DNA from 3 places in the Gynuella sp. genome. Region 1 is predicted to be linked to each of the others. Evidence: predicted binding sites of a transcription regulator. Region 1 holds the regulator's gene; each other region holds the start of a gene.
The links. The regulator LexA, encoded in region 1, represses DNA repair genes until DNA is damaged. The targets are predictions, from matches to a motif close to TACTGTNTANNTANACAGTA.
Positions count from the first base shown of each region.

Region 1 (3,285 bases):
TTGGACAGCGGATTTTGCTGCATACTTTTTAACAAAGGAGTTTTTCCATCGAGGGATTTCGGCCCGGTAAACCATGATTTTTGCCGCCAGATCTGTTTGATAGCCAGGCGCGACTCATATTCATTACGGCCAGCTGGAATAAACCTTGATTTTCGATTAAACAGCGAGCGCGCCAAAATCAGCCCAGGAAAGTCCCGACGCAGAAGATCTCCCAGACGGGTCACAAAAAAGCGGTCCTCCGATTGTTTATCCAACAAACCATATTCAAGTGCCAGCAACAGCGAAACCGCCCCCTGCTCCCTGGCCAACCATGTCTGTCTGGCCGGATTCTGTTCACGAATAAACTGTTGTAAGGCGGGTAAATCATAACGGGCATAATTACGCCAATGATTCTGACGGCTATCGTGATTGACTTTGGAGAGGCCATGACCGCGCATTTCCATGATCCAGACATCTGCCCCGGCATTCAGCAGCTGGCACAGCATCTCATGTTGTTCATACATCCAGACGGTCCGGTTTTCATACAAACCGTGTAACAGAATGACAGGCTCCCCACGGCTCAGCCCATTACGGCAAACATCCGGATGGCCCAAACGGGTAACCGCAAATTCAGCGGTTTTATCAGGGCTATTGTTAGGCTTTAACAAATATACATCTTCAGAATAGCCCTCCCAGAAATCGGCCTTAAATAATGTAACGGGAAAAAGCTGACTGCTACTTTTCATCGCAAATGAAAATCCAAAACACATCGAAAAGCTGACCATTGTCCCAAAAAAACGAGATCAACATAAGGCTTTACCATAACACTAATACTAATTTTGTATGTTTATCTTTATCTATTTCCCTCGAACAGGAGTGCGATGACAAGGTTGCACGGCCAATGGCAGCTGTATATACTTCCAATACTGTAAAAAAATTCAGGAATCCATCATGGTAAAGCTTACCGCCCGCCAACAACAGGTCTTTGATTTCATCAAATCGTATCTGGATGATAACGGCATGCCCCCTACCCGTGCAGAAATAGCCGCCAAACTCGGCTTTCGTTCACCCAATGCTGCAGAAGAACATTTAAAAGCCCTGGCCCGCAAGGGCGCAATTGAAATGATTCCCGGTGCCTCCAGAGGTATTCGTCTGCCTGAAGATCTGGATGCGGGTTTACCCGTTGTAGGCAGTGTTGCTGCCGGCTCACCGATTCTGGCGGCGGAGCACATCGAGAACCGGGTGAATTTTCCAGAAAGCTTCTTCTATCCAAAAGCCGATTATTTGTTGCGCGTAAAAGGTGTTAGCATGAAAAACATTGGTATTCTGGAAGATGACCTGATAGCAGTACACAAGACTGATCAAGTCAAAAACGGTGATGTCATTGTGGCGCGTATCAATAATGATGTAACGGTCAAACGGTTTTACAAAAGCCGCAATACTGTCACTCTGGTGGCCGAAAACGAGGATTACGATGATATCCTTGTTGACCTGAAATCAGATGACTTTGCCATTGAGGGCTTATATGTGGGTGTGTTGAGAAACACAATCCACTAGTCAGTTTTCAAAACACTTCGTTTTATGCGCTGAATATCAAAATTCAGCGCGTGTTTTTTATGCAAGCGATTTTTTATTACGTACCGACGGTCGCTTTCTGCATCGGCACCAACCTGACTTTGTTGGGATAGTCGCGTGTTATCCCCTATGTATTAATCAAACAATACTGCAAAGTTGCACGGTCATAATGCTCTGTTCGGCATTAACACAATACATCCTTAAATATTGCGTATCGCCTCTACACACTCGGTGATCAACTTCGGACCACGATAGATAAAACCGGTATACAACTGAATCAGTTCGGCACCTGCCAGTATTTTTTCTGAAGCGTGTTCGCCATTGAGAATCCCCCCAACCCCCATTACAGGCAGCCTGCCATCCAAGGCCTGTACCATTAAACGCTGGGTTTCAGTCGCCATATCAAGCACCGGCAGACCACTGAGACCTCCCTGTTCCTGCCCATGCAGCAAGTGCTTGACCCCTTCCCGGCTCACGGTGGTATTGGTGGCAATCACGCCATCGATACCATTCTTAATCAGAGTTTCTGCGATTTGTTCAATACCTGCCTCATCCATATCCGGTGCAATTTTGACGGCCAGTGGAACATATTTGCCAATCTGTTGTTGAAGATGGAGCTGCTCTTCTTTCAGTGCCGCCAGCAAACTGGACAGCTGATCGCCAAACTGAAGATCACGAAGACCCGGGGTATTGGGAGAGGAAATATTGATCGTTATGTATGAGGCATACGGATAGGCTTTACGCAAACAGGTCAAATAGTCATCCACGGCCTGCTCACTGGCAGTATCTTTGTTTTTACCAATGTTTATGCCAAGTACTCCGTCATAACGACTTTGCCGGACATTGGTAATCAATTGATCAATACCGTGGTTGTTAAAGCCCATGCGATTGATAATAGCCTCGGCTTCCGGTAAGCGAAACAAGCGGGGCTTAGGGTTGCCCGGCTGCGGCCTGGGAGTGACTGTGCCAACTTCAATAAAACCAAATCCCAGTGCCGCAAGGCCATCGATAAATTCGCCATTTTTATCCATACCTGCTGCCAGACCGACTGGATTTGGAAAATCAATTCCCATCACCCGGACGGGTTTTGAAGAAACCTTATTCCCCACCCAGCCTGACAGGTTTAAGCGGGCTGCAGCCCCTAGCAGTTCAAGGGAGGCTTCATGAGCCGTTTCTGGTGAAAGTAAGAAAAGCCCTTTGCGCAACAAGTCGTACATCGGTATCCGCCCTTTGAAAAATTTGGCGGATTATAGTCTGTCATTCAGCTGTTGAATATTGAAAAGCGAACTGAGCGGGCTATAAACGTTCAATCTTCTGAAATTTATGATGTCCGTCAAATATGATCCTGAAGCTTCCCTGCACGCCTGAACGGGTCACATATGGCTGTAAGATACGAGCTGGAAATCGAACAACACGGCCATCTCTGGCCGTGGCTCTGACCTGATTCGCTGAGCCCCGGTACAACTTTATTAATTCTTCAGCGGTAATACTGATATCAACAATTAAAAAACTTTGTCCGGAACTCATAACCTAGCCTGATGTAATGATATCCGCCTACTCTATTTTGGTCACCTGGGATAAATCAAGTAGCTCTCGTATCGCGACCGAGTACATACTGAACTCGACATCGTTGGCCGTTTTGATTTCTTTCATCATGCGGTGCCAGCGATTTATCAACACTTCGTTTTTCTCTCGCCACTTGGACAAAACGGTGTCCATATCCTGATCTTT
Region 1 covers NZ_JBNKSF010000019.1:83,875-87,159, forward strand. Annotated here, with positions in the region: gene ACQY6I_RS07560 (alpha/beta hydrolase) at 1-725, opposite strand, end outside; gene lexA (transcriptional repressor LexA) at 931-1,536, shown strand; gene ACQY6I_RS07570 (quinone-dependent dihydroorotate dehydrogenase) at 1,755-2,771, opposite strand; gene ACQY6I_RS07575 (DUF2835 domain-containing protein) at 2,851-3,081, opposite strand; gene ACQY6I_RS07580 (NAD-glutamate dehydrogenase) at 3,109-3,285, opposite strand, start outside.

Region 2 (3,285 bases), on a different contig from region 1:
CTTTGCGCTGCATATGATCCGCAAGGGGAATCAGGTCAGTCGAAGCGGAGCGACCCTGGAAGATGTGGTGAACGAGGTTAGACATCTGGGGCAAAGTATCAGTGGTGAAGCAGATGACTCACTGGTGTCCATGTGGCGGGCACAGCAGGGAATTGTCAATGGGCACCTGGAGTCGTTGCAGTCTGCAATGGAAGATTTTGAAGTTCGAATGACCGAAGCGAACACTAAGGCATTGATCAAAGCGATTGATCATGTCATGACCGACTTTAATGCGCAGATTGATCAGCAATATGGTGAGAACTTCCGTCAACTGAATGAATCTGTTGGCAAGATGCAGGTATGGCAGGAACAGAACATGTCAAACCTGCATGAAATTATTGATCGACAGAAAGAAAGCGCTATGTCGATGGTGGATGCCACTCAGGCATTTTCTCAGCTGGTTAATCACAGCCACGTGTTTACTCAGGTTGCCAGGGATATGGAGAGTATGCTGACCGGATTGCATTCCCAAAGTAGTGCTTTGGCAGAGTTCGCCGAACAGCTGTCGGGGGTTATTAACAATGCTCAACAAGGGTTGCCAGATTTAGAAAAACGTATTCTTTCCGTGACCGAACACCTGCAGGAGTCGATGGTAAGTCAACAACGGTTGATCAGCGATACCTTGGTTGAGACCAGTCAACAGATTCGCTCCACGGTAAATCAGGCCTGTCAGACTCTTAACGATGCTTATTTGCAGTCACAAAATTCTGTCAATCAAGAACTCAAGGAGCTGATTGCCTTGAATCAGCGACAGCTTAAAGATCTTGATGCTGCAATGGAGCAGGAATTAACTAAGGCATTAAAAACATTTGGCTACCAAATGACGGCGTTGAGTGAGAAGTTTGTGAACGACTACACGCCCCTGACAGATCGTCTGAAAGAGCTCGTCAGTATGGCTGAGGAGCAGTCATGATTGCGGATGACAATCTGGTTGTAGAGCAGGAGGAGCATTGGGTTTCAGTCAGTGACCTGATGGCAGGGCTCATGATGGTATTCATGTTGATCGCTGTTGTATTCATGGTGGAAGTTGAGTTAGAGCGCAAGCGTATCGAAAACGTAGTGGTGCTCTATGATCGTCTTCGAACGCAACTGTATCAGGATCTGGTTACGGAATTTAAAGATGACTTGGAGCGGTGGGGGGCGGAGATAGACCCTGATCTGAGTTTTCGTTTTTATAAAGCAGAACTTCTGTTTGATCGTGGCGAGACAGATCTGAAGCCAGAGTTTTCCGAAATCCTGGCCGATTTTTTCCCTCGTTATATGCGGATCATTATGTCCGACAAATATCGAAATGACATTTCAGAAGTGCGTATAGAAGGACATACTTCCAGTATGTGGGCGGGCCGCAGTGCCGATGAGGCGTATATCCTGAATATGGAACTGTCTCAATCACGTACCCGTTCGACGCTTGCTTACCTGTTGGCGCTGGATTCTGTGAAAGATCAGGCTGACTGGTTAAAGGCTCATTTGACAGCTAATGGGTTGTCGTCCTCTAAGCCGGTGTTGAATGCTGATGGTGAAGAAAGCGAGGCATTGTCCCGACGGGTTGAATTCCGTGTCAGAACTGATGCTGATTCAAGAATTGCCGAAATTCTGGATGAGGTTGACAGTGAAACTCCCTGACTTTTTGCAGTATGAGCCATTCAATCGGCTGCGTGAAAAAATGCAGACAAATGAACTGGGGCATTTTGAATTTTTTGATCCGAAAATTCACCTGACAGGAGTGGAGCGTTCCAGTCTGGCTAAAGCTGGTCTAAAGCTGATAGACAGCCCCTTATTGTTATTGAGCGATCATACTCTTGGATACAAAAATTCGAGAGTGGCTGCCGTTTACAAAGAGCAGATCCATGTCAGTGGCTGCAAAGTTCTACTACAGGGGGTTCAGGAGTATCGTGAGTTTTTGGTAATAAGTTCTGATGAAGCTGCTGGGCAGCTGGATATTTGCCCAGAATGTTTACACTTGTTGCGCTATCAGGGATTTGATGCTTACAAAGAGCGAAAAGCCGCATACAGTCATCATGTTTTGGAAGATTTTAGTCTGCAACAGTTTTTTTCTAACTACTCCTTCTATCCTGTTAAATGCCACGAAATGACCAATCGACAGCTACCAGACACTTTTACACTTGGTTGACAGCGTGGCAGCCCTTTTTCGTTAATTGACGGTGAAGTTCTGCTTTTTGTCCGAAAAAAAACAAACTGACCCAGAGCTTTTTATTTTATTTTGGTACTATCCGGCAAATTTTTGAAGCATAGGGCGAAACTCATGTCACGACCGCGTGTCGCTTTATTAATGTTACTATCCGTGTGGCTTTCCGGGTGTTCTGTTAATCGATTACCAGAGTCTCTGGGGTATGGCGTTTTAAATAATGATGACCTTGAGACGGTCAGAGAAGGATTGCCGACGTATTTATTGGTTCTAGATGGAGCTGTGATCAATTATCCCAGAAATGATGGCTTATTGCGCACGGCTTCGGACTTGAATGGGGCTTATGCCAGTTTGTTCGTTAAAGAAAAAGAACGCCGGGTACGGTTGATCGATAAAAGCCTGAAATATGCCCAGCGTCAGATGTGTGTCCATAAAAAAAGAGCTTGTGGACTGGAGACACTGGAGTATGGGCCGTTTCAGCAAATTGTACAGGGCATGGACAGAAAAAAGGACCTGGAGGCATTATACACGCTAGGTTCAGCGTGGGCTGGCTATATTCAGGAGCATTCAGATGATTGGAATGCCATTGCTGATCTGGCCAAGGTCGAGCTGATTATGAAGCAGGTTGTAGCGATTGATGAATCATATAGCCGTGGACAGGCTCTGTTGTATTTGGGCGTTATGAACAGCCTGATTCCTCCAGGTTTAGGAGGGAAGCCAGAAGTGGCCAGGGAGTATTTCGAACGTGGAATTGAACTAAGCCAGGGTCGGAATCTGATCATCAAAGTGAAGTATGCAGAGAAATATGCCCGGTTGGTGTTTGATCAGGATCTTCATGATCGGTTGTTACGTGAAGTGATCGCGGCTGACCCGGAAGAGAATGGCCTGACTTTGCAGAATCACTACGCCCAACAACTGGCCCAGGAATTGTTGGCCGAGAGTAATGACTATTTTTGATATCTGAGGAATTAAATGATTATTCGTTTTACGCTGTTTATTTTATCTCTGGTTCTGGTCGTACCGGCTTCGGCGGTGACACTAAAGATTTCTACTGCATATCCCGATGGCACTGCTATTTTGAAGGAATATCGTGCCGCCGG
Region 2 covers NZ_JBNKSF010000007.1:267,968-271,252, forward strand. Annotated here, with positions in the region: gene ACQY6I_RS02285 (hypothetical protein) at 1-952, shown strand, start outside; gene ACQY6I_RS02290 (OmpA/MotB family protein) at 949-1,662, shown strand; gene ACQY6I_RS02295 (peptidase inhibitor family I36 protein) at 1,615-1,749, opposite strand; gene ACQY6I_RS02300 (TRAP transporter TatT component family protein) at 2,303-3,142, shown strand; gene dctP (TRAP transporter substrate-binding protein DctP) at 3,158-3,285, shown strand, end outside.
Region 2: the regulator LexA is predicted to act here: its motif matches at 1,971-1,990, upstream of ACQY6I_RS02295 (peptidase inhibitor family I36 protein).

Region 3 (3,285 bases), on a different contig from region 1:
GCTACGCCTGCCAGGAATATCGGGTTATCCAGGTGACCCAATACCGAAGCATCAACCAGGCCCAGTAAAGGGAAGGACAGGTTGGCTAAAGCCACAGGCCATGCCAGATGAAATGTTTGCTTCCAGGGTAGAGATTTCAGTCTGTTCAACAGTTTTTCCACATAAATTATTGATTTCGAAGGGATTGCTTATGGCAGTGATGCAGATCGTGGTTGTGGAAGTCAGAACGGGAGATCCAGTTATCGCCAAAACCAAAAGTGTATAGCGTGTTTTTTGAAATACGGCAATTGTGATGGGTATTTCAGTAGAATATTGTTAGTGCATTTTTTGCCCATTTACCAACATTTCCTGAGCATGCGCAATGGTTTGCGGGGTCAGTTCCACTCCTCCCAATAGTCTTGCCACTTCATCTACGCGACAGTTTTCTGTTACATAATTGAGTTTAACTTCGGTGTTGCCTGAACGGGTAATGGCTTTACTAACCTGTATGTGATGATGCCCCAGACTAGCGACCTGCGGCTGATGAGTAACACAGAGTACCTGACCTTTCTCGCCCAGGTGACGCAACATCCTGCCTACGATTTCAGAAGTGGCACCGCTGATTCCAACGTCAACTTCATCAAAGATCAGTGTTGGTATCTGGCTTTTTTGGGCACAAACGACCTGTATTGCAAGGCTTATACGTGAGAGTTCGCCCCCGGATGCTATTTTTTGAATAGGACCAAAAGACAGCCCAGCGTTGGTTTGTATAAGAAATTCAATTTCTTCGTTGCCAAAGATGGCAAAGCGTTTGTCTGCCAGGGGAGTCAGTTGTACTTTCAACTGAGCTCCTTTCATGGATAGCAATTGGAGCTGTTGAGTAACTTCTTTTGCCAGTCTGGTACTCGCTTTGGTACGTTTTTCAGTAAGCTGACTGCTCAGCTGCTGATGAGCATCCTGGAGTTCTTCGAGTTCTTTGTTCCATTGTTCCAGATTGAATTCATCATCTTTCAAGGACTCGGACTCCTTTACTAATGCCCGAAATGTCTCCAATAGCTGGTCAGGATGGATCTGGTGTTTTCTGGCCAGGTCGTAAATGGTGGCCAGACGTTGATCCACATCAGCCAGACGACGTTGGTCAACTTCGAAGTTATCAAGAAAGTTGCTTAGTTCTTTCAGGCCATCATCAATCATGATTTGTGCTGATGAAAAAGTTTCTAAGATATCTCTGAGTTGTTCTGATTTTAACGTCTGTAATTGTTGATTCAGAGATCGTAATGCATCCAGAATTCCTGGGGTGGATTCATTTCCCTCGCAGCTGGAAATGACCTGGCTCAGTGTCTTGACCGTGTTTTCACCATTGGCCAGCAGTGTTTGTTCTTGCTCAAGTGCCTGCAATTCGTTGTCCTTAAGGTCTAATGCCTCCAACTCATCGAGTTGATATTGCAATAGTTGCAGGCGAGCGGACTTTTCGTCTTGCGCTTTCTGAGTTTGTTGGACCTTTTGGTGGAGTTTTCGCCATTCCTGATAAGCATCAGCCACTTTTTTTGCTAGCTTTTCGTGGCCACCGAATTCATCCAACAGACGGCGCTGGACATCAGTATTCAGAAGCGAATGGTGTTCATGCTGGTTATGGAGATCAATAACCAGGTCTCCCAGCTCTTTTAATTGTTGGGCTGGTACCGGTTTTCCGTTAATAAATGCTCTGGAGCGGCCCTCAGAAGTGATAACTCTTCTCAACACACATTCTGCTTCGCCATTTTCAAGCGCCTGGGTGATTAGCCATGCTTTTGCAGATGGAATGTGCTCTAACATGAAGGTTGCTGATATATCCGCTTTTTCTGCTCCTGGACGGACAACACCACTCTCGGCCCGGTTGCCCAGCGCATAACCAAGGGCGTCGAGCATGATGGATTTGCCGGCTCCGGTTTCACCGGTAACAGCTGTCATTCCTTTATGAAGTTCAATATTCAGTTCGGAAACAATCGTAAAGTTGCTGATGTGAAGATGGGTAAGCACAGTTTCACCTGTTTGAATATATATACTGTCTATAAATACAGTATAGAACAATGAAGTGCAACTGTTGAAATTGACTTCAATGACCCGATATAAGTGCGCCATTAACTGGTTATATTAACTTCGGAGAATACTAGAGATGACAACAGAAAATCAGACTGTTGATCAGGGGGCGGGAGAAGGCCAATCTGAAGAGCTGCTTCAGCAGGAATCACAACCTGAGCAGCAGGGAGCTGCTGATGAAACTGTCGATGGGACGGAAGGTGGCGGTGAGGCTGCCGAAGAAATCGCAGCCCTGAAAGAACAACTGTTACGGGTTCATGCGGATATGCAGAATCTTCGTCGACGTATGGAAAAAGATGTTGAGGCGGCCCATAAGTTCGGTCAGGAGAAACTGATTAAGGAGCTGTTGCCGGTTATGGATAATCTGGAACGGGCACTGGAGGCTGCGCCGCAGGAAGAGCGTGATTCAAACCCTGTTCTCGAAGGGGTTAATATGACACTGGGATTGTTTACCAGTGCTCTTAATAAGTCTGATGTGCAAGCTATCAACCCTGAAGGGGAGCCTTTTGACCCGCAGTTACATCAGGCAATGTCTATGGTTGATAACCCTGAAGTTGAACCCAATACCGTAATTGCCGTTATGCAAAAAGGGTATACATTGTCAGGTCGTCTGGTGCGTCCGGCAATGGTAATGGTCAGTAAAGGTGGTGGTCAAAAAACAATCGATGAGCAGGCTTGAAAGCCTTACAAAAAGCCCAATTATTCTGGCAAGCAATGAGAATTCGGGTAAAACCCCATCTAGAATTTAGGAGATAGTGAAATATGGCAAAGATTATTGGTATTGACCTGGGAACCACCAATTCCTGTGTCTCTATTATGGACGGAGACAAAGTAAAAGTTGTTGAGAACTCTGAAGGTGATCGTACAACTCCCTCGATTGTGGCATTTACCGACGATGGAGAGGTATTGGTTGGTCAACCTGCTAAACGGCAAGCGGTTACCAATCCGACCAACACACTTTTTGCGGTTAAGCGTCTGATTGGTCGTCGTTTTGAGGACGATGTTGTGCAAAAAGACATCAACATGGTTCCTTATAAGATTGTCAAAGCAGACAATGGCGATGCATGGGTGGAAGCAAAAGGCGACAAAAAAGCGCCTCCCCAGGTATCTGCTGAAGTTTTGAAAAAAATGAAAAAGACTGCCGAAGACTTTTTGGGCGAAAAAATCACAGAAGCAGTGATTACTGTTCCCGCATACTTTAACGACAGTCAGCGTCAGGCAACTAAA
Region 3 covers NZ_JBNKSF010000038.1:27,589-30,873, forward strand. Annotated here, with positions in the region: gene ACQY6I_RS15865 (MATE family efflux transporter) at 1-149, opposite strand, end outside; gene recN (DNA repair protein RecN) at 316-1,998, opposite strand; gene grpE (nucleotide exchange factor GrpE) at 2,135-2,737, shown strand; gene dnaK (molecular chaperone DnaK) at 2,821-3,285, shown strand, end outside.
Region 3: the regulator LexA is predicted to act here: its motif matches at 2,022-2,041, upstream of recN (DNA repair protein RecN).